Collimonas fungivorans Ter331: one gene and its partner. The protein of the gene in region 2 interacts with the protein of the main gene of each other region in a pairwise test. Links are inferred from orthologs where the notes say so. Each region holds a gene or a part of one and is shown on either strand. Other genes may lie near its edges.

Evidence for each region.
Region 1: the proteins of ruvA (region 2) and ruvC interact in binary tests that used the Escherichia coli proteins (3 or more experiments, as listed by UniProt). The link is inferred for Collimonas fungivorans Ter331 from one-to-one orthologs.

What each region holds. Positions count from the first base shown.
Region 1 is NC_015856.1:4,636,102-4,645,503, reverse strand. Bases 6,692-9,402 are described here. They hold ruvC (crossover junction endodeoxyribonuclease RuvC), read left to right. Parts: upstream 6,692-7,631; coding sequence 7,632-8,174; downstream 8,175-9,402. Other genes in these bases: rsmH (16S rRNA (cytosine(1402)-N(4))-methyltransferase RsmH), read left to right, coding at 9,115-9,402; mraZ (division/cell wall cluster transcriptional repressor MraZ), read left to right, coding at 8,676-9,104; purH (bifunctional phosphoribosylaminoimidazolecarboxamide formyltransferase/IMP cyclohydrolase), read left to right, coding at 6,692-7,594. In the rest of the region: tyrS (tyrosine--tRNA ligase), read left to right, coding at 27-1,298; dtd (D-aminoacyl-tRNA deacylase), read left to right, coding at 1,295-1,753; CFU_RS20595 (YbhB/YbcL family Raf kinase inhibitor-like protein), read left to right, coding at 1,809-2,444; CFU_RS20590 (histidine phosphatase family protein), read left to right, coding at 2,467-3,138; CFU_RS20585 (GGDEF domain-containing protein), read left to right, coding at 3,314-4,444; tRNA dihydrouridine synthase DusB, read left to right, coding at 4,530-5,546; CFU_RS20575 (Fis family transcriptional regulator), read left to right, coding at 5,668-5,901; more of purH, read left to right, coding at 6,029-6,691.
Region 2 is NC_015856.1:824,845-841,759, forward strand. Bases 8,805-11,629 are described here. They hold ruvA (Holliday junction branch migration protein RuvA), read left to right. Parts: upstream 8,805-9,840; coding sequence 9,841-10,419; downstream 10,420-11,629. Other genes in these bases: ruvB (Holliday junction branch migration DNA helicase RuvB), read left to right, coding at 10,512-11,570; CFU_RS03685 (YaiI/YqxD family protein), read left to right, coding at 11,623-11,629. Outside these bases: rpe (ribulose-phosphate 3-epimerase), read right to left, coding at 1-443; Co2+/Mg2+ efflux protein ApaG, read left to right, coding at 613-987; mltA (murein transglycosylase A), read left to right, coding at 1,172-2,371; CFU_RS03640 (universal stress protein), read right to left, coding at 2,418-2,855; CFU_RS03645 (enoyl-CoA hydratase), read left to right, coding at 3,080-3,856; more of CFU_RS03685, read left to right, coding at 11,630-12,075; CFU_RS03690 (2-keto-4-pentenoate hydratase), read left to right, coding at 12,216-13,058; CFU_RS03695 (DUF2147 domain-containing protein), read right to left, coding at 13,153-13,587; CFU_RS03700 (valine--tRNA ligase), read right to left, coding at 13,670-16,504. UniProt on the Escherichia coli protein: The RuvA-RuvB-RuvC complex processes Holliday junction (HJ) DNA during genetic recombination and DNA repair.

The DNA of each region.
Region 1 (9,402 bases), 3.8 Mb from region 2 along the record:
ATTTTCGCTGGATTTTAATTCCCTATATGGCTCACGATTCCCACAACGCATCACCGAAGGCAGCCGCTGCCGTTGAAAACACCCCCTTGGTCCTGTCGGACCGGACCCAGGAGGCGCTGGCGATCACCAAGCGCGGCGTCGACGAACTGCTGATCGAGAGCGACTTTGCGCGCAAGCTGCAGCGCTCCGAGCAAAGCGGCAAACCCTTGCGCATCAAATTGGGCCTGGACCCGACCGCGCCCGACCTGCACCTCGGCCATACGGTGGTGCTGAACAAGATGCGGCAACTGCAGGATCTCGGCCATAACGTGATTTTCCTGATCGGCGACTTTACCTCGATGATCGGCGATCCGTCGGGGCGCAACGTGACGCGGCCGCCGCTGACGCGCGAACAGATCGAAGAAAACGCCAAGACCTATTTCGCCCAGGCCAGCCTGGTGCTGGATCCGGCGCGCACCGAAATCCGCTACAACTCGGAATGGTCGGACCAGCTGGGCGCGCGCGGTATGATCCAGCTGTCGGCGAAATACACGGTGGCGCGGATCCTGGAGCGCGAGGATTTCACCAAGCGTTACAAGGCCGGCACCCCGATCTCGGTGCATGAGCTGCTGTACCCGCTGATGCAGGGCTACGATTCGGTGGCGCTGGAGTCGGACCTGGAACTGGGCGGCACCGACCAGAAATTCAACCTGCTGGTCGGCCGCGAGCTGCAGAAGGATTACGGCCAGGAGCCGCAGTGCATCCTGACCATGCCGCTGCTGGAAGGGCTGGACGGCGTCGAGAAGATGTCCAAGTCCAAGGGCAACTACATCGGCATCACCGAGCCGGGCAACACCATGTTCGCCAAGATCATGAGCATTTCAGACGTCATGATGTGGCGTTACTACGAGCTGCTGTCGTTCAAGTCGCTGGCGCAGATCGCCGCCTACAAGGCGCAAGTCGAAGGCGGCCAGAATCCGCGCGACATCAAGGTTGCGCTGGGGCAGGAAATCGTGGCGCGCTTCCACAACCAGCAAGCGGCGGAAGACGCCTTGAGCGACTTCAACAACCGCGCCAAGGGCGGCATCCCGGACGATATTCCTGAACTGACGCTGAGCGGCGCGCCGCTGGGCATCGGCCAGCTGCTGAAACAAGCCAATCTTTGCCCGTCGACCTCGGAAGCGCTGCGCATGGTGGAGCAGGGCGGGGTGCGGATCGACGGCGCGGTGGTCAGCGACAAGGGCTTGAAAGTCGACGCCGCCACCTTCGTGATACAGGTCGGCAAGCGCAAGTTCGCCCGGGTGACCTTGACCGCATGATCGGCCTGCTGCAGCGAGTCAGCCACGCCAGCGTGGCGGTCGACGGCCTGACTATCGGCGCCATCGATGGCGGCCTGATGGTGCTGCTGTGCGCCGAGCGCGGCGACCGTGAAAAAGAAGCGGACGCGCTGCTGGCCAAGCTGCTGGCCTATCGCGTGTTCGCCGACGACGCCGGCAAGATGAACCGCAGCCTGAGCGACATTGGCGGCGGCCTGCTGCTGGTGCCGCAATTCACGCTGGCGGCGGATACCCAGTCCGGCACCCGGCCTTCGTTCACGCCGGCGGCGGCGCCAGAAGAGGGGCGCCGCCTGTTCGACTATTTCGCCGGCCAGGCCGCCAGCCGGCACCGGCAGGTCGCGACCGGCCGTTTTGGCGCCGACATGAAAGTGTCTTTGACCAATGACGGCCCGGTGACCTTCTGGCTGCAGGTAAAACCGCCGGCCGCCAAAGCGTAAGTCCCGGGTAATCCGCTTTTGCTGTAGCCTGATTACTTTACGACAGGAGCTTACCGTGAACCTCTGGAGCCATTCTTTCAACGACGGTGCCTATCTCCCCGGCGAATTTGCTTTCGCGGTAGTGCATCCCGAGACCCACGTCACCTTGTCCGCCAACCACAACCCGCACCTGGGCTGGGGCGAACCGCCCGCCGGCACAAAATCGCTGGCGCTGGTCTGCTGCGATCCCGACGTGCCGTCGCGCGGCGACGATGTCAACCAGGAAGGCAAGACGGTGCCGGCAGAACTGCCGCGCGTCGATTTTTTCCACTGGGTGCTGGTCGACCTGCCGCCGCATGCGACGTCGATTGAAGCCGGAACCTTCAGCGACCGCGTCACCTCGCGCGGCAAGCCGGGTCCGGAAATCTACGGCAGCCCGATTCCTGGCGCGCGCCACGGCCTGAACGACTATACCGGCTGGTTTGCCGGCGACGCCGCGATGAGCGGCGATTATTTCGGCTACGACGGCCCGTGCCCGCCATGGAACGACGAGACCGTGCACCGCTATGTTTTCACCGTGTACGCGCTGGACATCGCGCGCTTGCCGGTGGACGGCAAATTCACCGGCCAGCAAGCGCTGGCGGCGATACGCGGACACATCCTGGGCGAGACCTCGATCGTCAGCCTGTACACCCTGAATCCCGCCTTGTAAGCGCCAGCCCTGCAGAAAGCCCATGCCAACTACCGAAATCCTGCTGATACGCCACGGCGAAACCGACTGGAACCTGGAGCGCCGGCTGCAAGGCCACCTGGACATTCCGCTCAATCCGACCGGCCAGCGCCAGGCGCTGGCGTTGGCGCGCAGCCTGGACGGCATCGCCCTGGACGCCGTTTTTTGCAGCGACCTGCAGCGCGCGCAACAAACCGCCGCACCTCTGGCCGAAGCGCGCGGCATGGCCCTGCGCCTCGAAAGCGGGTTGCGGGAGCGTTGCTACGGCGCGCTGGAAGGCTTGCGTTATCCGGAAGCGGCCGAGCGTTTTCCTGAAGCCTATGCGGCGCTGATGGCGCGCGCTGTCGATGTCCGGTACCCGGCCGGCCAGCACGTGGCGGAAACCATGCGCGAATTCTACGCAAGGGCGGTGGCGGCCCTGTCGGCTTTGCTGGCGCCGGGCGATCTGCGTCCGAATTTGTGTCGGATTGCGGTAGTCACGCACGGCGGGGTGCTCGACTGCATTTACCGTTTTGCCCACAAGCTGCCGCTGGAGCAGGCGCGCAGTTGCGATATTTTCAATGCAAGCATCAACCGCCTGAGCTGGAATCCGGAATGGCCGCAGCCGTTGCGGGTGGACGGCTGGGCCGACGTGGCGCACCTGGACGCCTTGTCGCTGGATGAAATCGACCAATAAGCGCGGTTTGCAACATTGATGCCGCTGGCGGTTTTCCGCTTATGTTGGGCTTTCGCGGCAAGTGCCGGGAATCGCTATAAATCTGTATAAGCTGTTGCAAAAACAGTTGCGATAAAAGCAGCGTGCTTGTGCTAATCTTGCTAACAAGAATTAAAACAACAGCGGGACTGCCAGCATGAAACTTAATCTCTTTCCCTCCTGGGCGCAGCGTACCGCTGCCCCTGTGCCGTTGGCCGAAGTGGTTGATGCGGCCGCGGGGAAACAGAGTGCGCCCGCCACCACGGCGCCGGCGCTGAACGATGAGCAGCTGGCGCTGGTCGGCGTGTTGCACCAGTTGCTGCAAACCCTGCCCCAGGCCTATAGCGGCCGTGAAAGCGTGAAACGCCTGTGCCAGATGGTCCTGCCTGCCAGTCCGCATATCCGGCTGGTGTGGGTCGGTTTCTGCCAGGACGATTCGGAAGCGACCATCAAGCCGGCGGCAATTGTCGGTAAGGCGCTGGACGAGTCGGATAACTGGCAACTGGCCAAGGATTGTTTCGACTACGTTGCGCCGTTTGCCCAGGTCGCCGATTGGGAGGCTGGCCACGACAGCGATTTCCATGCCCTGTTTACCCCTTGGCAAGCGCATCCCGAGCGTTGCTCGGCCAAGGCTGCGCTGGCCATACCGCTGCGTTCGGAAAAAGCCCGCATGCACGGCATGATGGTGTTTTACGCCGACAGCGAGGATTATTTTTCGGAAACCGGGTTTGCCTCGTTCCAGGCTTTCGGCCATGTCTGTGAAGTGATCTGGAAGCAGTCCAACCTGTCGCACCTGCTCACGCGCCAGGCGCAGCTTGATTCGCTGACCGGCTTGCTGACCCGGCGCCGCATCGTGCACGTCTATGAAGAAGCGGTGGCGGCTACAGTCGTCGACGAGTCGCCGTTATCCATCTTGTACTGCCAGCTGGACGATTTCCACAAGATCAACGACCTCTACGGCTGGGCGGTGGCCGACAATATCCTGGCGGCGTTCGCCAAGGATACCGGCGCCCAGCTGCGCAAGACCGACAGCGGCGGACGCTGGAACGCCACCGAATTCCTGTATGTGTTGCCGGCTACCGACACGGTCGACGCCGATAACCTGGCCGAGACTTTCCTCGGCCATTTCAAGCACCATCCGGTGAACATCGAAAACTGGTCGATCCGGCTCGCGCTGTCGATAGGAGTGGCCACTTACGGCGCCGACGGCCGCGGCCTGGATGAGCTGATCCACTACGCCACCCAGCATCTGCGCAGTTCCAGCACCTCGGCCGAAGACGAACTTTGATTGTGCAAAACCCCGCTTGCCTCGGCAATCGGGATAAAATGACGCCTTTCCCCTTGTGATTCCATCTCGAGTCAGTGACGCCGTCGTGAATATTGGCCCTTATTTCCTGCGTAACAACGTCTTTGTGGCGCCCATGGCGGGCGTCACGGACAGACCGTTCCGGCAGCTCTGCAAAGAGCTGGGCGCCGGCTATGCGGTGTCGGAAATGGCAGCCTCCAATCCGCGCCTGTGGCAGACCGAGAAGACTTCGCGCCGCATCAACCACGATGGCGAGATGGAGCCGCGGGCGGTGCAGATCGCCGGCGCCGATCCGCTGATGCTGGCGGAGTGCGCAAAATACAATGTCGACCACGGTGCGCAGATCATCGACATCAACATGGGGTGTCCGGTCAAGAAAGTGTGCAACAGCTGGTGCGGTTCGGCTTTGTTGCAAGATGAGCAACTGGTGGCGAAGATCTTGGAAGCGGTGGTGAGCGCGGTCGACGTGCCGGTCACGCTGAAATTCCGCACCGGCTGGGACCGCCTCAACAAGAACGCCTTGAATATCGCGCGGCTGGCGCAAGCCAGCGGCATCGCCATGCTGACCTTGCATGGCCGCACGCGCGCTGACGGCTATAGCGGCGATGCCGAATACCAGACGATTGCCGCGGTCAAGGCCGCGGTCACGATCCCGGTGGTGGCCAACGGCGACATCGCGACGCCGGAAAAAGCACGGCAAGTGCTGGAGTACACCAAGGCCGACGCCATCATGGTGGGACGTGCGGCGCAGGGCCGGCCGTGGATTTTCCGCGAGATCGAGCACTATTTGCGCACCGGGGAATATTTGCCGGCGCCGCTGGTGACGGAAGTGCAACAGCTGATGGATGAACACCTGCGTGCGCATTATGGATTTTATGGCGATTACCTGGGAGTGCGCACCGCCCGCAAGCATATCGGCTGGTATGTGCGCGATTTGCCCGGCGGCGAAGCATTTCGGCAACGCATGAACCTGCTGGAAGATTGCGGCCAGCAGCTGGCCGCAGTAAATAGCTTCTTCGAATCGCAGTTTGCGTTTGGGGAGCGGTTACAATACGGTGTGGCCGAGCAGATGCTGGCGGCCTGAATCAGATCAACTAGAAACAGATGCAGGAATTTCCCGGCAGGCGGGCACCAGGTGGGCATGACGCCATGGACCGAACGCTGATGGAACTGCCTGAATCCTAAAAAAAGAACAGTAAAAAAGAATGAGCAAAGAAAGTATCCAAGACGTGGTGAAGCAAAGCCTTGAAAAATATTTCAAGGACCTGGGCGAGCAGCCGCCGTCGAATGTGTATGACATGGTGATTTCCACGGTCGAAAAACCGGTGCTGGAAGCCGTGATCGCGCGCGCCGAAGGCAACCAGTCGCATGCCGCCGAAATGCTGGGCATCAATCGCAACACCTTGCGCAAGAAATTGCAGCAGCACGGTCTTTTGTAGCAGGCAGTCCAAGGATCAGCGGCGCCAAGCCAGAAACTGACAGCAAGCTGCCGTCCTCGCTAAAGGAGGCAGTGTTTCCCGCCAATGATGTATTTATCCGTTTTCCTTCCCTTCCAGAGTTTTCATCATGATTAAACAAGCCCTCATTTCCGTATCCGACAAAACCGGGATACTTGATTTCGCAAAAGAGTTGTCGGCGCTGGGCGTGAATATTCTGTCGACGGGCGGCACCGCCAAGCTGCTGGCCGATAACGGCATCAAGGTCACCGAAGTGGCGGATTACACCGGTTTCCCGGAAATGCTCGACGGCCGCGTCAAGACCCTGCATCCGAAAGTGCACGGCGGCATCCTGGCGCGCCGCGACTTTCCTGAGCATGTGGCGGCCCTGGCGCAGCACCAGATCCCGTTGATCGACATGGTGGTGGTAAATCTCTATCCGTTCCAGCAGACCATCGCCAAGGAGCAGTGCTCGCTGGAGGACGCGATCGAGAATATCGACATCGGCGGCCCGGCCATGCTGCGCTCGTCGGCCAAGAACCATAAGGATGTGATCGTGCTGTGCGATCCCAGCGATTATGCGGGCGTGCTGGCCGAGCTGAAGGCGCACGACGGCGAAGTCGGCTACGGCACCAAGTTCGCGCTGGCGAAGAAGGTGTTCGCCCATACCGCCCAGTACGATGGCGCCATCACCAATTATTTCACTTCGCTGGGCGAAGACAAGCAGCACGCTACCCGCAGCGCTTATCCGGAAACGCTGAACCTGCATTTCGAAAAAGTGCAGGAAATGCGTTACGGCGAAAACCCGCACCAGTCGGCGGCGTTTTACCGTGATACCCGCCATGTCGAGGGCGCGCTGGCCAATTACAAGCAGCTGCAAGGCAAGGAACTGTCTTACAACAATATCGCCGATGCCGATGCGGCCTGGGAATGCGTCAAGACTTTCAGCGAAACCGCCTGCGTCATCATCAAGCACGCCAATCCTTGCGGCGCGGCGATCGGCAACAATCCGCTGGAGGCGTATAGCAAGGCGCTGCAGACCGACCCGACTTCGGCTTTTGGCGGCATCATCGCCTTCAACCAAGAGCTGGATGGCAACGCGGCTGAAGCGGTCGCCAAGCAGTTCGTTGAAGTGATCATCGCACCGTCCTTTACTGAGCAGGCCAAGCAGGTGTTTGCCGCCAAGCAGAACGTGCGTTTGCTGGAAATCCCGCTGGCGCACAACATCAACTTGCACGATTTCAAGCGCGTCGGCGGCGGTTTGCTGGTGCAATCGCCGGATGCGCGCAACGTCGCCCTGAGCGAACTGAAAGTGGTGAGCAAGAAGCAGCCGACCCAGCAGCAGCTGCAGGACCTGATGTTTGCCTGGCGCGTCGCCAAGTTCGTCAAGTCGAACGCCATCGTGTTTTGCGGCAACGGCATGACGCTGGGCGTCGGCGCCGGCCAGATGAGCCGGGTCGATTCCGCCCGCATCGCTTCGATCAAGGCGCAGAATGCAGGTTTGTCGCTGGTCGGTTCGGCGGTGGCTTCGGATGCGTTTTTCCCGTTCCGCGACGGCCTGGATGTGGTGGTCGACGCCGGCGCCACTTGCGTGGTGCAGCCGGGCGGTTCGATGCGCGACCAGGAAGTGATCGATGCGGCCGACGAACATGGCGTGGTCATGCTACTCACCGGCACTCGCCACTTCCGTCACTAAGCAGCAGCGACCGGCGCTTCGGCCATCGTCTGGGTATATGAAAATCCTCGGTATCGACCCCGGTCTGCGGACCACAGGTTTTGGCGTCATCGACAAGCAGGGCAACAAGCTCAGCTATATCGCGTCGGGCACCATCAAGACGCCGGACGCCGATCTGCCGCAGCGCCTGAAGGTGATCCTGGCCAGCGTTTCGGAGGTCATCCGCACCTATGCGCCGGATTGTTCGGCGATCGAAAAAGTCTTCGTCAACGTCAATCCGCAATCGACGCTGCTGCTCGGGCAAGCCCGGGGCGCGGCGATTTGCGCTTTGGTCAGCGCGGATTTGCCGGTGGCTGAATATACCGCGCTGCAGATCAAGCAGGCGGTGGCCGGCCATGGCAAGGCGCAAAAGCAGCAGGTGCAGGACATGGTGCAGCGGCTGCTGCAGTTGCCCGGCTTGCCGGGCACCGACGCCGCCGATGCGTTGGCGGTGGCGATCTGCCATGCCCATAGCGGCGATGCGCTGGCGCACCTGAGTGCGCTGGCGCCGGGTCTGGCCAAGAAGGGTTTGCGGGTGCGCGGCGGCCGGCTAGTGGGTTAAGCCACTATTGTTGTCAGCCTAGTTCCCGAATGTGGTGCATTGTTCGAGGCTGGTTTCTATCGTTACAGCAGGATTTCATTTTATTCCGTCATCTGCAGCAGTTCATCCCGCGCTATCAAGTCGCCTACTCCCCGCTTTATCTGCGATCTGTCTCATTTTGCATGTAGGAAGGCTCGTTCAATTGTGAACCTTTGTTTCAGCAAAATCGCGGCAAACACATGTGTATATCTAAGAGCTGACATTTACATATCGCGCTAAGTCCTTCATTTATTTAGTAATTCAATGTAAGAACATTCTCGGTCGATTGTTAGATACCAGCGCTAAGTCATTGACTTTACTCGAGTATTTTGCAATTGCCGGCAGCTAAATGGCTTGACCTAGAATAGTGCATCCTCTAAAGTGGGTGGAAGTGTGGAAAAGTGTTTTTTTGTGGGGCATTTGCAGAGCGGTTTTACATGCCGGCAGAGAATATTTTCAAGATTAAATTAAGGAGCGTGTGCGGTGTTTCAGGGTGCGTCAGCATTAAATCTCGATGCGAAAGGGCGGATGGCAGTGCCGTCCAAGCATCGTGACGCGCTCACCATCCAGTGCGAGGGGCGTTTGACGCTGACCAAGCACCCGCACGGCTGCCTGCTGCTGTTTCCGCGCCCGATATGGGAAAGCCACCGCGAACAGATCGCGGCCTGGCCGATGTCGGCGCGCGCCTGGCAGCGGATTTTCCTGGGCAATGCCTCCGACGTCGAACTGGATTCGGCCGGCCGGATCCTGGTGGCGCCTGAGCTGCGCTCGGCCGTCGGCCTGACGCGCGAGGTGATGCTGCTGGGCATGGGAAGCCATTTCGAGATTTGGGATGCGGCCAAGCTGGCCGAGAGCGAGTCGCAAGCAGTTGCGGCTGGCATGCCCGAAGTGTTAAGCAATTTTTCGTTCTGACGGGCCTGCCATGAGTGAATCAGTGGTGCCCGAGTTCCAGCACCGCACCGTGTTATTGGATGAGGCTGTCAGTGCGTTGGCGATTACCGGTGCGCGTGCGGACGGCATTTATGTCGACGGCACTTTCGGGCGCGGCGGCCATAGCCGCAAGATCCTGCAAAGCCTGGGGCCGCGCGGCCGCCTGATCGCTTTCGACAAGGATCCGCAGGCGATCGCCACTGCGGCCGAGATAGCCGATCCGCGTTTCGAGATCGTGCACGACAGCTTTGCGACGATGGCGCAGGCATTGCAGGAAAGA
Region 2 (16,915 bases):
GACTGGCCGCCGAAACCTGGGTTGACCGACATGATCAGGATGATGTCGATCTTGTCCATCACGTAGTCCAGGTAATGCAGCGGCGTGGCCGGGTTAAACACCAGGCCGGCCTTGCAGCCGTGGTCGCGGATCAGCTGCAGCGAACGGTCGACGTGGTCCGATGCTTCCGGGTGGAAAGTAATGATGTTGGCGCCGGCCTTGGCGAAGTCCGGAATGATGCGGTCTACCGGGCGCACCATCAGGTGGACGTCGATCGGCACCTGCACATGCGGCCGGATCGCTTCCAGCACCAGCGGGCCGATGGTCAGGTTGGGAACGTAATGGTTGTCCATCACGTCGAAGTGGATCATGTCGGCGCCGTCGCGCACGACATTGCGTACTTCCTCGCCCAGGCGGGCGAAGTCGGCGGAGAGGATACTGGGAGCGATACGATAGGTTGGCATGGCGGCAATCCAGGAAGGGCGCTAAAAAGAGCGCTATTTTACCCTTTAGGCTCGCACCTGGCTGCCTTGCAGCTTGCGTCCGGGGATAAATTCGTGTGCAATGACCTGCTATATAGAGTATCTGAGAGTATCTGCAGTATTAATCAAGGAAACCCGCGAGGAAACCAGCATGGCCGCCTATGAATTTACCGTTTCTGTCAAAACGCAGTACCTGGAAGAGCAGTCCCAGCCTGACAGTTCGCACTATGTATTCGCCTATGCGATCACGATCAAGAACACCGGGCAGGTCGCGGCCCAGCTGATTTCACGCCACTGGGTGATCACCGACGCCAACAATCATGTCGAGGAAGTACGCGGCCTGGGCGTGGTCGGCCACCAGCCCCTGCTGCAGCCGGGCGAGCAGTTCGAATACACCAGCGGCACTTCGATGGCGACGCCGCAGGGTTCGATGACGGGCGAGTATTTCTGCGTGGCGGAAGACGGCGAGCAGTTCGAGGCGCGCATTCCGGAATTCATCCTGTCCCTGCCGCGCACCCTGCATTGATGCATTGGCGTTGCGCATTGACGTTGAACTATTGGGGCTGGCCGTCGTCTTTTGGGGGTACCGGTCTGGCGGGCGGCTTGCGCTCCGGCTTGCGGCCGGAAAACATGGTCCACCAGACAATGAATGCAAATAACAAGAAGGCGAAACACGCTTCGAGAGCCACTAACCACATAAAGAATCCTAAATGCTATTTAAACGTATCAGTCTACCCGCTTCTGCTGCCTTCATCATCGCACTCAGTCTAGCTGCCTGTACTACCACCCCAGTCACCCCGCCGGCGCCGGAAGGTCCGCGCCAGCCGGGCACGCCGACGGCGCCGTCCGCCGCGCCCGGCGCCAACTTGCGCGCGACCACCTTTGCCGCTCTGCCAGGCTGGGGCAGCGACGACTTGCGCCAGGTTCTGCCGGCGTTCCTGACTTCATGCTCGACCCAGGCGCGCAAGAGTGACTGGAAAGAGCCTTGTGCGGTGGCGGCGGGCCTGGACGGCAATAATGAAAGCGCGATACGGACGTTTTTCCAGTCCTTTTTCACGCCTTATCAGGTGATCAATCCTGACGGCTCGGACAACGGCCTGGTGACCGGCTACTACGAGCCCTTGTTGAAAGGTTCGCGCAAGCGCGGCGGCCCATACCAGACGCCGATCTACCGGGCGCCGGAAGACTTGCTGACGGTCGAGCTGGCCAGCATTTATCCCGAACTGAAGGGTTTGCGCCTGCGCGGCCGCCTGGTGGGGAGCAAGGTGGTGCCTTATCCGAATCGCGCTGAACTGGACAAGTCCGGCGTGCTGGCGGGCAAGGAAATCCTGTGGGTGGACGATCCTATCGACGCTTTTTTCCTGCAGGTCCAGGGTTCCGGCCGGGTCCAGATGAATGACGGCAGCAGCATCGTGCGGGTCGCTTATGCCGATCAGAACGGCTATCCCTACAAGTCGATCGGCCGCTACCTGGTGGATAAAGGCGAGCTGACCCTGGCCCAGGCTTCGGCGCAGGGGATCAAGGCCTGGCTGGCGGCCAATCCGGGCCGGCAGCAGGAGTTGCTGAATGCGAATCCGAGTTATGTCTTCTTTAAAGAGGAAAAAGTGACGGATCCGAGCAAGGGGCCGAAAGGCGCGCAAGGCGTACCGCTGACGCCGCTGCGTTCGATCGCGGTGGATCCGCAGTTCGTTCCGCTCGGCACGCCGGTATTCCTGGCGACCACGCAGCCGAACAGTAATGCGCTGCTGCAGCAGCTGGTGGTGGCGCAAGATACCGGCGGCGCCATCAAGGGCGCGGTCAGGGCCGATTTTTTCTGGGGGTTTGGCAATGAGGCCGGCGACAAGGCTGGCCGCATGAAGCAGCGCGGCATGATGTGGCTGCTGCTGCCGAAGCTGGCCGCCGCGCGCTAAGGGAATAAAGCCCGGCGCCGGCTGGCGGCGGGCCGTCGATGGCTATTTAGCGCAGGACCAGTACCGGGATCGTGGAGTGGGCCAGCACGCGCTGGGTCTTGCTGCCAAGGAATAACCGGCTAAGGCCGCTGCGCCCATGCGAAGCCATGAAGATCGCGTCGCAATGGTATTTTTCGGCGGCGCTGATGATTTCTTCGTCGGGATTGAAGGCTTGCGCTGTCAGCATTTCGCAAGGGACGCCGGCATTCCTGGCGGCGTCGGCGACTTTTTGCACATTGAGCTTGGCCAGCGCCAGCATGTTTTCTTCATAGGTGCCGGGGTCGGTGGCCATGGTGCTTTCAGCCATCGGCGAGAACGGGTAGGGCTCGGCAACCGAGAGGGCAATGATCCTGCCGCTGCTGAATTTGGCAAATTCAATCGCTGTATTGATGGCCTTGTCCGACAGGTGGGAGCCGTCGGTAGGTACAAGAATGGTTTTGAACATGGCTTGCCTCCTTCTGGTTGAAAAAGGTGTGTCGGTCAAAATCTGGCGATCTTGTCGGTAATATAGAGCCTTGATTCAAGAGCCTTGCTTAAATGTATAGACTGTTTGCAGGCAGGAAGATTCCTTGGATTTCTGTAAAGATTCCGCGTTACAGTCATCCTATCTCTTATATAGCGGCGCTACAATTAAGTTTATTCGACTCGAGTTACTAAATGGGATCTGCAATGACATACGAAAACATTCTGGTTGAAACACAAGGAAAAGTCGGCCTCATCCACCTGAATCGCCCCAAGGCCCTGAACGCCCTGAACGACCAGCTGATGAGCGAGCTGGGCGAGGCTTTGCTGAAGTTCGACGCTGATCCCGAGATCGGCTGCATCGTGCTGACCGGCAGCGACAAGGCGTTTGCCGCCGGCGCCGACATCGGCGGCATGGCCGAGCTGAGTTACATGGATGTGTTCAAGGGCGACTACATCACTCGTAACTGGGAGAAGATCCGCAGCGTGCGCAAGCCGGTGATTGCCGCCGTAGCGGGGTTTGCCCTGGGCGGCGGCTGCGAGCTGGCCATGATGTGCGACTTCATCATCGCTGCTGACAACGCCAAGTTCGGCCAGCCGGAAATCAAGCTGGGCATCATTCCCGGCGCCGGCGGCACCCAGCGCTTGCCGCGCGCCATATCGAAGTCCAAGGCGATGGACATGTGCCTGACCGCGCGCATGATGGACGCCGCCGAAGCAGAGCGCGCCGGCCTGGTGTCGCGCGTGGTGCCGCTGGAAAGGCTGCTGCAGGAAGCGCTGGAAGCGGCGATCGTGATTTCCTCGATGTCGTTGCCGGCAGTCATGATGATCAAGGAATCGGTCAACCGCGCCTATGAAACCACCCTGGCGGAGGGCATCAACTATGAGCGCCGCCTGTTCCACAGCACCTTCGCTACAGAGGACCAAAAGGAGGGCATGCAGGCCTTCCTGGGAAAACGTTTACCCGTTTTTAAAAATCTTTAACAAATCGCTTGCCATAGGGCGAAATGGTTTGCTATAGTTCGCCTCCCGTTGAGAACGACGCGAAATTACCGAGACAGCGAAGAGAAGTTAGGGCTGTTTTGAGAGTGGAGTTTGCGAGGGGAAAAGTGGGGTTGAAGGTGATGTGGTTGGTAAGAAGTTTTTCGGAAATGCGTAAAAAAGTAGTTGACGAAAAGCTGGAAACGCCACATAATCTCATCTCTCTGCTGCTGACAAACAAAACGATTTGTCGGCGCCGCGAACCGGTAAGAAGGTGACGCGAAGTAGAAGGTTCTTTAACAATTAACAGTCGATAAGTGTGGGCGTTTGATGGAAGTGCAGCGTCATTCATGTAAATGGGTGGCGTATAACTTAAAACATTAAATGTTCACAAAAGAAGAAAATAGGTCGCTTGGTTAAACAAGTGAACTGTCAGTATTTTGAGTGAGCGATAGCAGAGATGCTAGGCAGCAATGCCACAAAACAGAGATTGAACTGAAGAGTTTGATCCTGGCTCAGATTGAACGCTGGCGGCATGCCTTACACATGCAAGTCGAACGGTAACAGGGAGCTTGCTCCGCTGACGAGTGGCGAACGGGTGAGTAATATATCGGAACGTACCTTTGAGTGGGGGATAACTAGTCGAAAGACTAGCTAATACCGCATACGATCTACGGATGAAAGTGGGGGCTCGCAAGACCTCATGCTCATAGAGCGGCCGATATCTGATTAGCTAGTTGGTGAGGTAAAGGCTCACCAAGGCATCGATCAGTAGCTGGTCTGAGAGGACGACCAGCCACACTGGGACTGAGACACGGCCCAGACTCCTACGGGAGGCAGCAGTGGGGAATTTTGGACAATGGGGGCAACCCTGATCCAGCAATGCCGCGTGAGTGAAGAAGGCCTTCGGGTTGTAAAGCTCTTTTGTCAGGGAAGAAACGGGATGTCCTAATACGATGTCCTAATGACGGTACCTGAAGAATAAGCACCGGCTAACTACGTGCCAGCAGCCGCGGTAATACGTAGGGTGCAAGCGTTAATCGGAATTACTGGGCGTAAAGCGTGCGCAGGCGGTTGTGTAAGACAGGTGTGAAATCCCCGGGCTTAACCTGGGAATGGCATTTGTGACTGCACGGCTAGAGTGTGTCAGAGGGGGGTAGAATTCCACGTGTAGCAGTGAAATGCGTAGAGATGTGGAGGAATACCGATGGCGAAGGCAGCCCCCTGGGATAACACTGACGCTCATGCACGAAAGCGTGGGGAGCAAACAGGATTAGATACCCTGGTAGTCCACGCCCTAAACGATGTCTACTAGTTGTCGGGTCTTAATTGACTTGGTAACGCAGCTAACGCGTGAAGTAGACCGCCTGGGGAGTACGGTCGCAAGATTAAAACTCAAAGGAATTGACGGGGACCCGCACAAGCGGTGGATGATGTGGATTAATTCGATGCAACGCGAAAAACCTTACCTACCCTTGACATGTACAGAATCCCGAAGAGATTTGGGAGTGTTCGAAAGAAAGCTGTAACACAGGTGCTGCATGGCTGTCGTCAGCTCGTGTCGTGAGATGTTGGGTTAAGTCCCGCAACGAGCGCAACCCTTGTCATTAGTTGCTACGAAAGGGCACTCTAATGAGACTGCCGGTGACAAACCGGAGGAAGGTGGGGATGACGTCAAGTCCTCATGGCCCTTATGGGTAGGGCTTCACACGTCATACAATGGTACATACAGAGGGCCGCCAACCCGCGAGGGGGAGCTAATCCCAGAAAGTGTATCGTAGTCCGGATTGTAGTCTGCAACTCGACTACATGAAGTTGGAATCGCTAGTAATCGCGGATCAGCATGTCGCGGTGAATACGTTCCCGGGTCTTGTACACACCGCCCGTCACACCATGGGAGCGGGTTTTACCAGAAGTAGGTAGCCTAACCGTAAGGAGGGCGCTTACCACGGTAGGATTCGTGACTGGGGTGAAGTCGTAACAAGGTAGCCGTATCGGAAGGTGCGGCTGGATCACCTCCTTTCTAGAGTTTGCATGAAAGTTAAGCGTCCACACTTATCGTCTGTTAGTTAAGAAGAACAGGTATCGGTCAAAGGCTGTCGTGCAGAGATGCATGGTAGTTGATGGTAGGCTCGTACTGATCCAAGCGGGTCTGTAGCTCAGTTGGTTAGAGCACCGTGTTGATAACGCGGGGGTCGTTGGTTCGAGCCCAACCAGACCCACCAAAGATTTCCGGGGGTTTAGCTCAGCTGGGAGAGCACCTGCTTTGCAAGCAGGGGGTCGTCGGTTCGATCCCGTCAACCTCCACCAAGTTTCCTTGGTGAGAAATAGAAATGTCAAACCTAAGTCGGTGCGCAGGAGCGGCATTGGGATTTAGGTTTGGTCTTTTTAAGATCAAAAGCAATAACTGTTCTTTAACAATTTAGAAGAAGTAGTAAAGATTCGTCCATGACAAGACATTGTTGTGGATGGGTATGATTGTATCAAATCAAAAAGTATGTAAAGAGTTCTCAAAAGAGTCCATGGGCGCAAGCTGCATGGACAATGCGAAAACACTTTGGATACGGCAAACGCTAAACTCATAGAAATACCTCTATAACCGCTTTTTACTTGTGAACGCAGGTAGAAGCTAAAGTTATAGGGACAAGTGAATAAGTGCACATGGTGGATGCCTTGGCGATATCAGGCGATGAAGGACGTAGTAGCTTGCGATAAGCTGCGGGGAGCTAGCAAACAAGCTTTGATCCGCAGATTTCCGAATGGGGAAACCCGGCCCTAGTGGTCATTGCATACTGAATACATAGGTATGCAAAGCGAACGCGGCGAACTGAAACATCTAAGTAGCTGCAGGAAAAGAAATCAACCGAGATTCCCAAAGTAGTGGCGAGCGAAATGGGAACAGCCGCAAGTTTTAGCAGTGGACATAGTAGAACGACTTGGAAACGTCGGCCATAGAGGGTGATAGCCCCTTATACGAAATGATCATTGTGGAACTAAGCTTGCAACAAGTAGGGCGGGACACGTGTAATCCTGTCTGAACATGGGGGGACCATCCTCCAAGGCTAAATACTCGATATCGACCGATAGTGAACCAGTACCGTGAGGGAAAGGCGAAAAGAACCCCGGAAGGGGAGTGAAATAGATCCTGAAACCGTGTGCATACAAACAGTAGGAGCGGACTTGTTCCGTGACTGCGTACCTTTTGTATAATGGGTCAGCGACTTACATTCAGTGGCAAGCTTAACCGTATAGGGAAGGCGTAGAGAAATCGAGTCCGAATAGGGCGTTCAGTCGCTGGGTGTAGACCCGAAACCAAGTGATCTACTCATGGCCAGGATGAAGGTGCGGTAACACGCACTGGAGGTCCGAACCCACTAATGTTGAAAAATTAGGGGATGAGCTGTGGGTAGGGGTGAAAGGCTAAACAAACTTGGAAATAGCTGGTTCTCTCCGAAAACTATTTAGGTAGTGCCTCAAGTATCACCATCGGGGGTAGAGCACTGTTATGGCTAGGGGGTCATCGAGACTTACCAAACCATTGCAAACTCCGAATACCGATGAGTGCGAGCTTGGGAGACAGACGCCGGGTGCTAACGTCCGACGTCAAGAGGGAAACAACCCAGACCGCCAGCTAAGGTCCCAAAGATTGGCTAAGTGGCAAACGAAGTGGGAAGGCTAAAACAGTCAGGAGGTTGGCTTAGAAGCAGCCATCCTTTAAAGAAAGCGTAATAGCTCACTGATCGAGTCGTCCTGCGCGGAAGATGTAACGGGGCTAAGCCAGTCACCGAAGCTGCGGATATCAATTTATTGATATGGTAGGAGAGCGTTCTGTAAGCCTGCGAAGGTGTCTTGTAAAGGATGCTGGAGGTATCAGAAGTGCGAATGCTGACATGAGTAGCGATAATGGGGGTGAAAAGCCCCCACGCCGTAAGCCCAAGGTTTCCTGTTCAACGTTCATCGGAGCAGGGTGAGTCGGCCCCTAAGGCGAGGCAGAGATGCGTAGCTGATGGGAAGCAGGTTAATATTCCTGCACCGTCGTTAGATGCGATGGGGGGACGGATCGCGGAAGGTTGTCCGGGTGTTGGAAGTCCCGGTTCCTATATCAGAGAAGGCTGTTAGGCAAATCCGGCAGCGTAATTCAAGGGTATGGGACGAGCCAATTTATTGGTGAAGCAATCGGAAGTGGTTCCAAGAAAAGCCTCTAAGCTTCAGTCTAACGAGACCGTACCGCAAACCGACACAGGTGGGCGAGATGAGTATTCTAAGGCGCTTGAGAGAACTCGGGAGAAGGAACTCGGCAAATTTGTACCGTAACTTCGGGATAAGGTACGCCCATGTAGTTTGACTGGCCTGCGCCAGAAGGACGAAAGGGCTGCAATAAAAAGGTGGCTGCGACTGTTTAATAAAAACACAGCACTCTGCAAACACGAAAGTGGACGTATAGGGTGTGACGCCTGCCCGGTGCTGGAAGATTAAATGATGGGGTGCAAGCTCTTGATTGAAGTCCCAGTAAACGGCGGCCGTAACTATAACGGTCCTAAGGTAGCGAAATTCCTTGTCGGGTAAGTTCCGACCTGCACGAATGGCGTAACGATGGCCACACTGTCTCCTCCCGAGACTCAGCGAAGTTGAAATGTTTGTGATGATGCAATCTACCCGCGGCTAGACGGAAAGACCCCATGAACCTTTACTGTAGCTTTGCATTGGACTTTGAACCAATCTGTGTAGGATAGGTGGGAGGCTTTGAAGCGGGGACGCTAGTTCTCGTGGAGCCAACCTTGAAATACCACCCTGGTTTGTTTGAGGTTCTAACCTTGGTCCGTTATCCGGATCGGGGACAGTGCATGGTAGGCAGTTTGACTGGGGCGGTCTCCTCCCAAAGTGTAACGGAGGAGTTCGAAGGTACGCTAGGTACGGTCGGACATCGTGCTAATAGTGCAATGGCATAAGCGTGCTTAACTGCGAGACTGACAAGTCGAGCAGGTACGAAAGTAGGACATAGTGATCCGGTGGTTCTGTATGGAAGGGCCATCGCTCAACGGATAAAAGGTACTCTGGGGATAACAGGCTGATTCCTCCCAAGAGTTCATATCGACGGGGGAGTTTGGCACCTCGATGTCGGCTCATCACATCCTGGGGCTGTAGCCGGTCCCAAGGGTATGGCTGTTCGCCATTTAAAGTGGTACGTGAGCTGGGTTTAAAACGTCGTGAGACAGTTTGGTCCCTATCTGCCGTGGGCGTTGGAAATTTGAAGGGGGCTGCTCCTAGTACGAGAGGACCGGAGTGGACGAACCTCTGGTGTACCGGTTGTCACGCCAGTGGCATTGCCGGGTAGCTAAGTTCGGAAGAGATAACCGCTGAAAGCATCTAAGCGGGAAACTTGCCTTAAGATGATATTTCCCGGGAACTAGATTCCCCTAAAGGGTCGTTCGAGACCAGGACGTTGATAGGCTGGGTGTGGAAGCGTAGTAATACGTTAAGCTAACCAGTACTAATTGCCCGTGAGGCTTGTCCCTATAACCTTAGCAGGTTATATGATGAGCTTTTTTGTTTGCCAAGGTGACTATCCTCAACGATAGCAACACCGTTTGGACATTCATACCCAACCGGGTTCACTCACCCTAGTGAACTCGGTATAAAAAACTACTTCTTCTAAATTGCGTTCTTTGTTGCTCCAACCGGAGAACAAAAACGATACAAGTTATGCCTGATGACCATAGCGAGTTGGTACCACCCCTTCCCATCCCGAACAGGACCGTGAAACGACTTTGCGCCGATGATAGTGCTGCAACCAGTGTGAAAGTAGGTCATCGTCAGGCTTTTATTAAAAAACCCTCTGCATTCAACATGCAGAGGGTTTTTGCTTTGGGTTTTTGGTTTGCATGACCGATAATTTCCCGCAATTTCATCTTTCCGCTAACAAAACCACTGTGTTTTTACCCAGTTGTCCTGTATGATTCATTGATTCACATAAAGGCCATACTGCGATGATAGGTCGTCTTTCCGGGATTCTGCTCGAAAAAAATCCTCCCCAATTATTAATTGACTGCAATGGCGTCGGCTATGAGGTCGGTGTGCCGATGAGCACTTTTTATAATTTGCCGGGGCTGGGCGAGAAGGTTGCCTTGCTGACTCACCTGGCGATACGCGAAGATGCGCATGTGCTGTATGGCTTCGGCACTGCCGAGGAACGGAATGTTTTCAAGCAGCTGATCAAGATCAGCGGCGTCGGCGCCCGCACCGCTTTGTCCATCTTGTCGGGCATGTCGGTGCAGGATCTGGCGCAGGCGATCACCATGCAGGAGGCCGGCCGCCTCACCAAGGTGCCCGGCATCGGCAAGAAAACCGCCGAACGCCTGTTGCTCGAACTGAAAGGCAAACTGGGAGCCGACCTGGGACCGGTCGGCAGCCATCATGCCAGCGACATCAGCGGCGATATCCTGAATGCCCTGATTGCACTCGGTTATTCCGACAAGGAAGCGATGCTGGCGCTCAAGCAGCTGCCGGCTGACGCCAGCGTGTCGGACGGTATCAAATTGGCACTGAAAGCCCTGTCCAAGTTGTAATCGGGCAGGCTAAAGCTGATCATTATTGCTTTATTGATGGTGTAGATGTCTTTTTTTATATCTAATCGCTACAGTCTGGCTACAATCCGACCATGAGTATCCAAACCGACGATTTCGCCGAACAACGCATTATCGCTGCCACGCCTGCTTCGCCGAATGAAGAGGCGATCGAGCGCGCGCTGCGGCCGAAGCAGCTGGACGAGTACGTCGGCCAGGAAAAAATACGCGACCAGCTGCAGATATTCATTACCGCCGCCAGGCAGCGGCGCGAAGCTTTGGACCATACCTTGCTGTTCGGTCCGCCGGGCCTGGGCAAGACCACATTGGCGCATATCATTGCGCGCGAAATGGGCGTCAACCTGCGCCAGACTTCGGGCCCGGTGCTGGAACGCGCCGGCGACCTGGCTGCGCTGCTGACCAATCTCGAAGCCAATGACGTGCTGTTCATCGATGAAATCCATCGTTTGTCGCCGGTGGTGGAAGAAATCCTGTATCCGGCGCTGGAAGATTATCAGATCGATATCATGATCGGCGAAGGCCCGGCAGCGCGCTCGGTGCGCCTCGACCTGCAGCCGTTCACCCTGGTAGGCGCGACCACACGCGCCGGGATGCTGACCAATCCGCTGCGCGACCGCTTCGGCATCGTCGCCCGCCTGGAATTCTATACGCCGCAGCAATTGAGCAAGATCGTCACGCGCAGCGCTTCCTTGCTGGGGGCGCCGATCATGGACGATGGCGCTTTCGAAATCGCCAAGCGCAGCCGCGGCACGCCGCGCATCGCCAACCGCTTGCTGCGCCGGGTGCGCGACTACGCCGAAGTCAAAGGCAATGGCGAAATCACCAAGCCGATGGCGGATGCGGCGCTGGTGATGCTGGATGTCGATCCGGTCGGTTTCGACATCATGGACAGGAAACTGCTGGAAGCGGTGCTGTTCAAGTTCGGCGGCGGTCCGGTCGGCCTCGACAACCTTGCCGCCGCCATCGGCGAAGAACGCGACACGATCGAAGATGTGCTTGAACCGTATCTGATCCAGCAGGGATACCTGCAGCGCACGCCGCGCGGCCGCATTGCAACGCCGCTGGCATACACCCATTTTGGCGTGGCGGCGCCGCGCACCGGGCCGAACGGTGAGTTATGGGGGCAAAATTAATTCGCCGATTTCACCCACAGATGCCGATGCAGCAACCGGACAGCTGGCGGCAATGCAGATCTGGGTTGACGCCGATGCATGTCCCGGCGTCATCAAGGAAATCCTGTTCCGTGTCGCCGACCGGTTGCAGATCGTGGTGACCCTGGTAGCTAACAGGTTGTTAAGGGTGCCGCCTTCGCGCTTCATCAAGGCGGTCCAGGTGGCATCCGGTTTCGACGTCGCCGATCGTGAAATTGTTCGATTGCTGCAAGCGGGCGACTTGGTGATTACCGCCGATATCCCGCTGGCGGCCGATGTTCTTGAAAAGGGTGGCAACGCCTTGAATCCGCGAGGCGAGTTTTATACTAAGGACAACATTCAACAGCACCTGACGATGCGCAATTTCATGGATGAGCTGCGCGGCAGCGGCGTCGAAACCGGCGGTCCGGCGGCATTCAGCCAGAGCGACCGCCATCTGTTCGCAGCACAGCTTGACCGGTTTTTGCAGAAGTCGCGGAATCGATAAGTGTTTCTGATCAAGGCAGGACCGCGGGCCCGGTGTCGTCCCGCAATCCAGGTGTCGAAATGTCAATATTTCTGCGCTTGTGTAAAAATTGAACGTCACAGACAATACGATAGCCTTCACTAATAGTGTGCAAGTCAACCATGCTTATGTCTACCAAAGCTAACCGTTACGCCAACCAGCTTCTGGATGCGCGGGCGCGTGCCAAATTGATGCCGCTGCTGTCGGCCGCCGACGCGCTCTCGCCGATGGATGGATACGATATCGGCAAGCGCATCCTGGACGCCAGCATCGGCCAGGGCGATACCCCGGTCGGCCGCAAGGTCGGCTTCAGCAACCGCACCATCTGGCCGAAATACGGCATCACCGAAACCATCAATGCGCCGATCTGGGCGCACGTATTCGACAGTACAGTGCGCTACGCCGAAGATAACCGCGGCATCCAGAGCCTGGAAGGGGCGCTGCAACCGCGCATCGAACCGGAAGTAGTGTTCAGCCTGGGGCGGACGCCGGCGCCGGACGCCGACCTGGAAGAAATCGCCGACTGCATCGAATGGATGGCGCACGCCTTTGAAATCGTGGTGTGTCCTTTCCCGGACTGGAAGTTCGAAGTGGTTGATGCGATCGCCGCGTTCGGCTTGCACGGCACGCTGATCATCGGCGAGCCGCACATGCTGTCGACGACGACCCGTCGCAATCTCGCCAGCATGCTGGCCAACGCCAGCGTTTCGCTGTCTTGCTGCACTGAAGATTCGGTGACCCTGTGCGGCGCCGGTTTCGGCAGCGACGTGCTGGACAGCCCGGTGCACGCCTTGTGGCATTTGCACCAGGTGCTGAATGCGCAATCGCAGTTCACGCCTTTGCAGGCCGGAGAAATCATCACTACCGGCACCTGGACTGATGCCTATCCGGTGCAGGCAGGACAGACCTGGGTCACGGCATTTTCAGGCATCGCGCTGCCGGGCCTGACGGTATCCTTCGTGTAATCCGGCTGCTGCAGGGTATAGCGCCAGGCGAATAAAAATGCCGTTCAGCGAATCGCTTGAACGGCATTTTTTTTAGGAACAGCTGGCGAAGCAATTACTCTTCGCGCAGCCAGGTCTGGGTGCGGCCAAGCATCGGTACGCCGATATAACCGCGTACATTCAGTTTCTTGCCATCATCGGCGAGCGACATCTTGCTTTTGTAGACCTTGCCGTTGTCCGGATCAAGAATGGTGCCGCCGTTGTACTCGTTGCCATCCTTTTTCATGCCATTGATGATGGTCATGCCGAGGATAGGCTGGTCTTTCAGCTCGCCCTGGCATTTCACGCATTTCGGATTCTGGTCCTGGCTGGGATCGCGCAGCAGCTTTTCGATCTTGCCCCGCAGTTCGCCGTTGGCTTCGCTGATACGGATCAGCGCCTTGGGCTTGCCGGTATGGTCATCGATATTTTTCCACAGGCCGACTGCCGAGCTGGTGTCCTGGGCGAAGGCGCCGAAAGCCAGCAAAGCGGTGCTGGCGACGGCTGTCATCAAAAGTTTCTTCATGTTTTTGTCTCCTGTCTCTATCGCACCAGCTGCATTGCTGCAGGCCGGTGCAATCATTATTAAGAAATCAAGATACTTTTAATTTTGCAAACTGTTCGCGAAGTTTCTCAAGGGTACTCGAAAAATTGACCAGGCGTTCTCGCATTTGCGCAACCACCTGTTCCGGTGCTCTTGCTACAAAACTCTCATTGCCTAGCTGGGTCTCGGCTTTCGCCATCTCACCTTCAATACGAGTGATTTCCTTGCCCAAACGTTCCCGTTCAGCAGCAACATCAATTTCTACCTTGAGCAACAGCTTAGCATCGCCCACTATGGAGACCGGCGCAGGCGATTCGGGTAGAGTCTCTACTACTTGCACCTCTGACAATTTTGCCAATGCCTGCAGGTATGGAGCAAACGATAGCAAGGCCGCTTGCTGGTCCGCCGCGCCGGCGATGATCAGCGGCACTCGTACTGCCGGCGACAACTGCATTTCGCCGCGCAGGTTGCGGCAGGCGTCGGTCAGCGACTTCAGCTGAGTCATCCAGGCTTCCGCGCTTTCATCGATCTTTTCCAGGTCAGCTACAGGATAAGGCTGGCGCATGATGGAGTCGCCGGCCGGATCGAGCGTCTTGCCGGTCAGCGGCGCCACGCTTTGCCATAAGGCTTCGGTGACGAACGGGATGACCGGATGCGCCAGGCGCAGCACGACTTCCAGTACGCGCAGCAAAGTGCGACGGGTGGCGCGCTGCTGCGCTTCGCTGCCGTGCTGGATCTGCACCTTGGCGACTTCCAGGTACCAGTCGCAATACTCATCCCAGACGAATTTGTAGATGGCCGAAGCGATATTGTCGAAACGGTAATCGGCAAAACCCTTGGCCACTTCGGCTTCGGTGCGCTGCAGGAGCGAAACGATCCAGCGGTCGGCTTGCGAGAATTGCAGTTTTTCCTTGTCGCAGACGCCAGGCGTATGGCCGTCGAAACCGCAATCCTTGCCTTCGGTATTCATCAGCACGAAACGGGTGGCGTTCCACAGCTTGTTGCAGAAATTGCGGTAGCCGTCGCAGCGGCCGAGGTCGAAATTGATGTTGCGACCCAGCGTCGCCAGCGAAGCGAAAGTGAAGCGCAGCGCATCGGTGCCGAAGGCCGGGATGCCGTCGGCGAATTCCTTGCGTGTCGCCTTGGCGATGCGTTCCGCATCCTTCGGATTCATCAGGCCGACGGTACGTTTTGCCACCAGTTCTTCGAGCGTGATGCCATCGATCAGGTCAATCGGGTCGAGCGTATTGCCCTTCGACTTGGACATCTTCTGGCCATTGCCGTCGCGCACCAGGCCGTGCACGTAGACGGTCTTGAACGGCACCTTGCCGGTGAAGTGAGTGGTCATGATGACCATCCGCGCCACCCAGAAGAAAATGATGTCGAAGCCGGTGACCAGCACCGAGGATGGCAGGAACATCTTGTAGTCCGGCGTTTCTTCCGGCCAGCCCAGGGTCGAGAACGGCACCAGCGCCGACGAGAACCAGGTATCGAGCACATCGTCGTCGCGCCTGAGTTCGCCGCTATAGCCGGCGGCCGCGGCTTGCACCCGGGCGGCAGCTTCGTCGCGGGCGACAAAGATCTGGCCGTCGTCTGCGTACCATGCAGGGATCTGGTGGCCCCACCACAGCTGGCGTGAGATGCACCAGTCCTGGATATTGTTGAGCCACTGGTTGTAGGTGTTGTTCCAGTTTTCCGGAATCATCTGGATTTCGCCGTTGGCGACTTTTTCCAGTGCCACTTCGGTAATCGATTTGCCCGGGAAGTGCGTGCCTTCCGGCGCTGGCTTGCTCATCGCCACGAACCATTGGTCGGTCAGCATCGGTTCGATCACCACGCCGGTGCGGTCGCCGCGCGGCACCATCAGTTTGTGCGGCTTCACGGATTCCAGCAGGCCTTGGGCATCGAGGTCGGCCACTATCTGCTTGCGCGCCGCGAAACGATCCATGCCCTGGTATTGGGCCGGGCCGTTTTCATTGATCTTGGCGTCCAGCGTCAGGATCGTGATCTGCGCCAGTTGATGCCGTTGTCCCACTGCATAGTCGTTGAAGTCGTGCGCCGGCGTGATCTTCACGCAGCCAGTGCCGAATTCCTTGTCGACATAGCTGTCGGCGATGACCGGGATTTCACGGTCGGTCAGCGGCAGCTTGAGCATCTTGCCGACCAGGTGGATATAACGTTCGTCAGTCGGATCGACTGCCACTGCGACGTCGCCCAGCAGGGTTTCCGGCCGGGTTGTCGCCACCGTCAGATGGCCGCTGCCGTCGGCGAACGGATAACGGATATGCCACATCGAACCGTCTTCTTCTTCGGACACAACTTCCAGGTCGGACACTGCGGTACCGAGCACCGGATCCCAGTTCACCAGGCGCTTGCCGCGATAGATCAGGCCTTGTTCGAACAGGCGCACGAACACTTCGACCACGGTGCCGGACAGCTTGTCGTCCATCGTGAAATATTCGCGGCTCCAGTCGGTGGAGGCGCCCATGCGGCGCATCTGGCCGGTAATCGTAGAGCCGGATTTTTCTTTCCACTCCCAGACTTTTTCGACGAACTTCTCGCGGCCGAGGTCGTGGCGCGAAATCTTTTGCGCGTCGAGTTGCCGTTCGACCACGATTTGCGTGGCGATGCCCGCGTGGTCGGTGCCTGGAATCCATGCCGTGTTGAAACCGCGCATCCGGTGGTAGCGGGTCAGGCCATCCATGATGGTCTGGTTGAACGCGTGACCCATGTGCAGCGTGCCGGTGACATTGGGCGGCGGCAACTGAATGCTGAAGGACGGCTTGTCGGCGTCGGTGGTGGCGGTGTAGTACCCGCGCTTTTCCCACTCGCTGCGCCAGAATTGTTCAATCTCGGCAGGGTCGAAAGACTTGGCTAATTCCATGATTTATTGGGGTTCTTTGCTAAAGCGATCTAAAACGATGATTATAAAGTACGCAGCCGGCTCGGTCCTAGCATTGGGGACCGGGAGACATGGTTTTTTGACGTAAAGACAATCGTGCAGGCGGATTTGCCACGGATCGCCGGCTTCTATACTTGATCTGGGATAAGGAAACCCGGATTTTCGATATACCGCAAGCCGATTGCGGGTGTAAAATCCTTTCCGCTGCCTCGGGACTTAGATTCATTCAAACACCGGGGCAATGCAACGCTAGGGGTCCTGATTGCTGAAATGCCAATGCAATCGGGTGAGAAATACCCTCGAACCTGATCTGGGTAATGCCAGCGAAGGGAAGCTGTCGAGATGCAACCGGCCGATTCATAGGAGTATTCCGTGATCCCGCGCCACCAGACT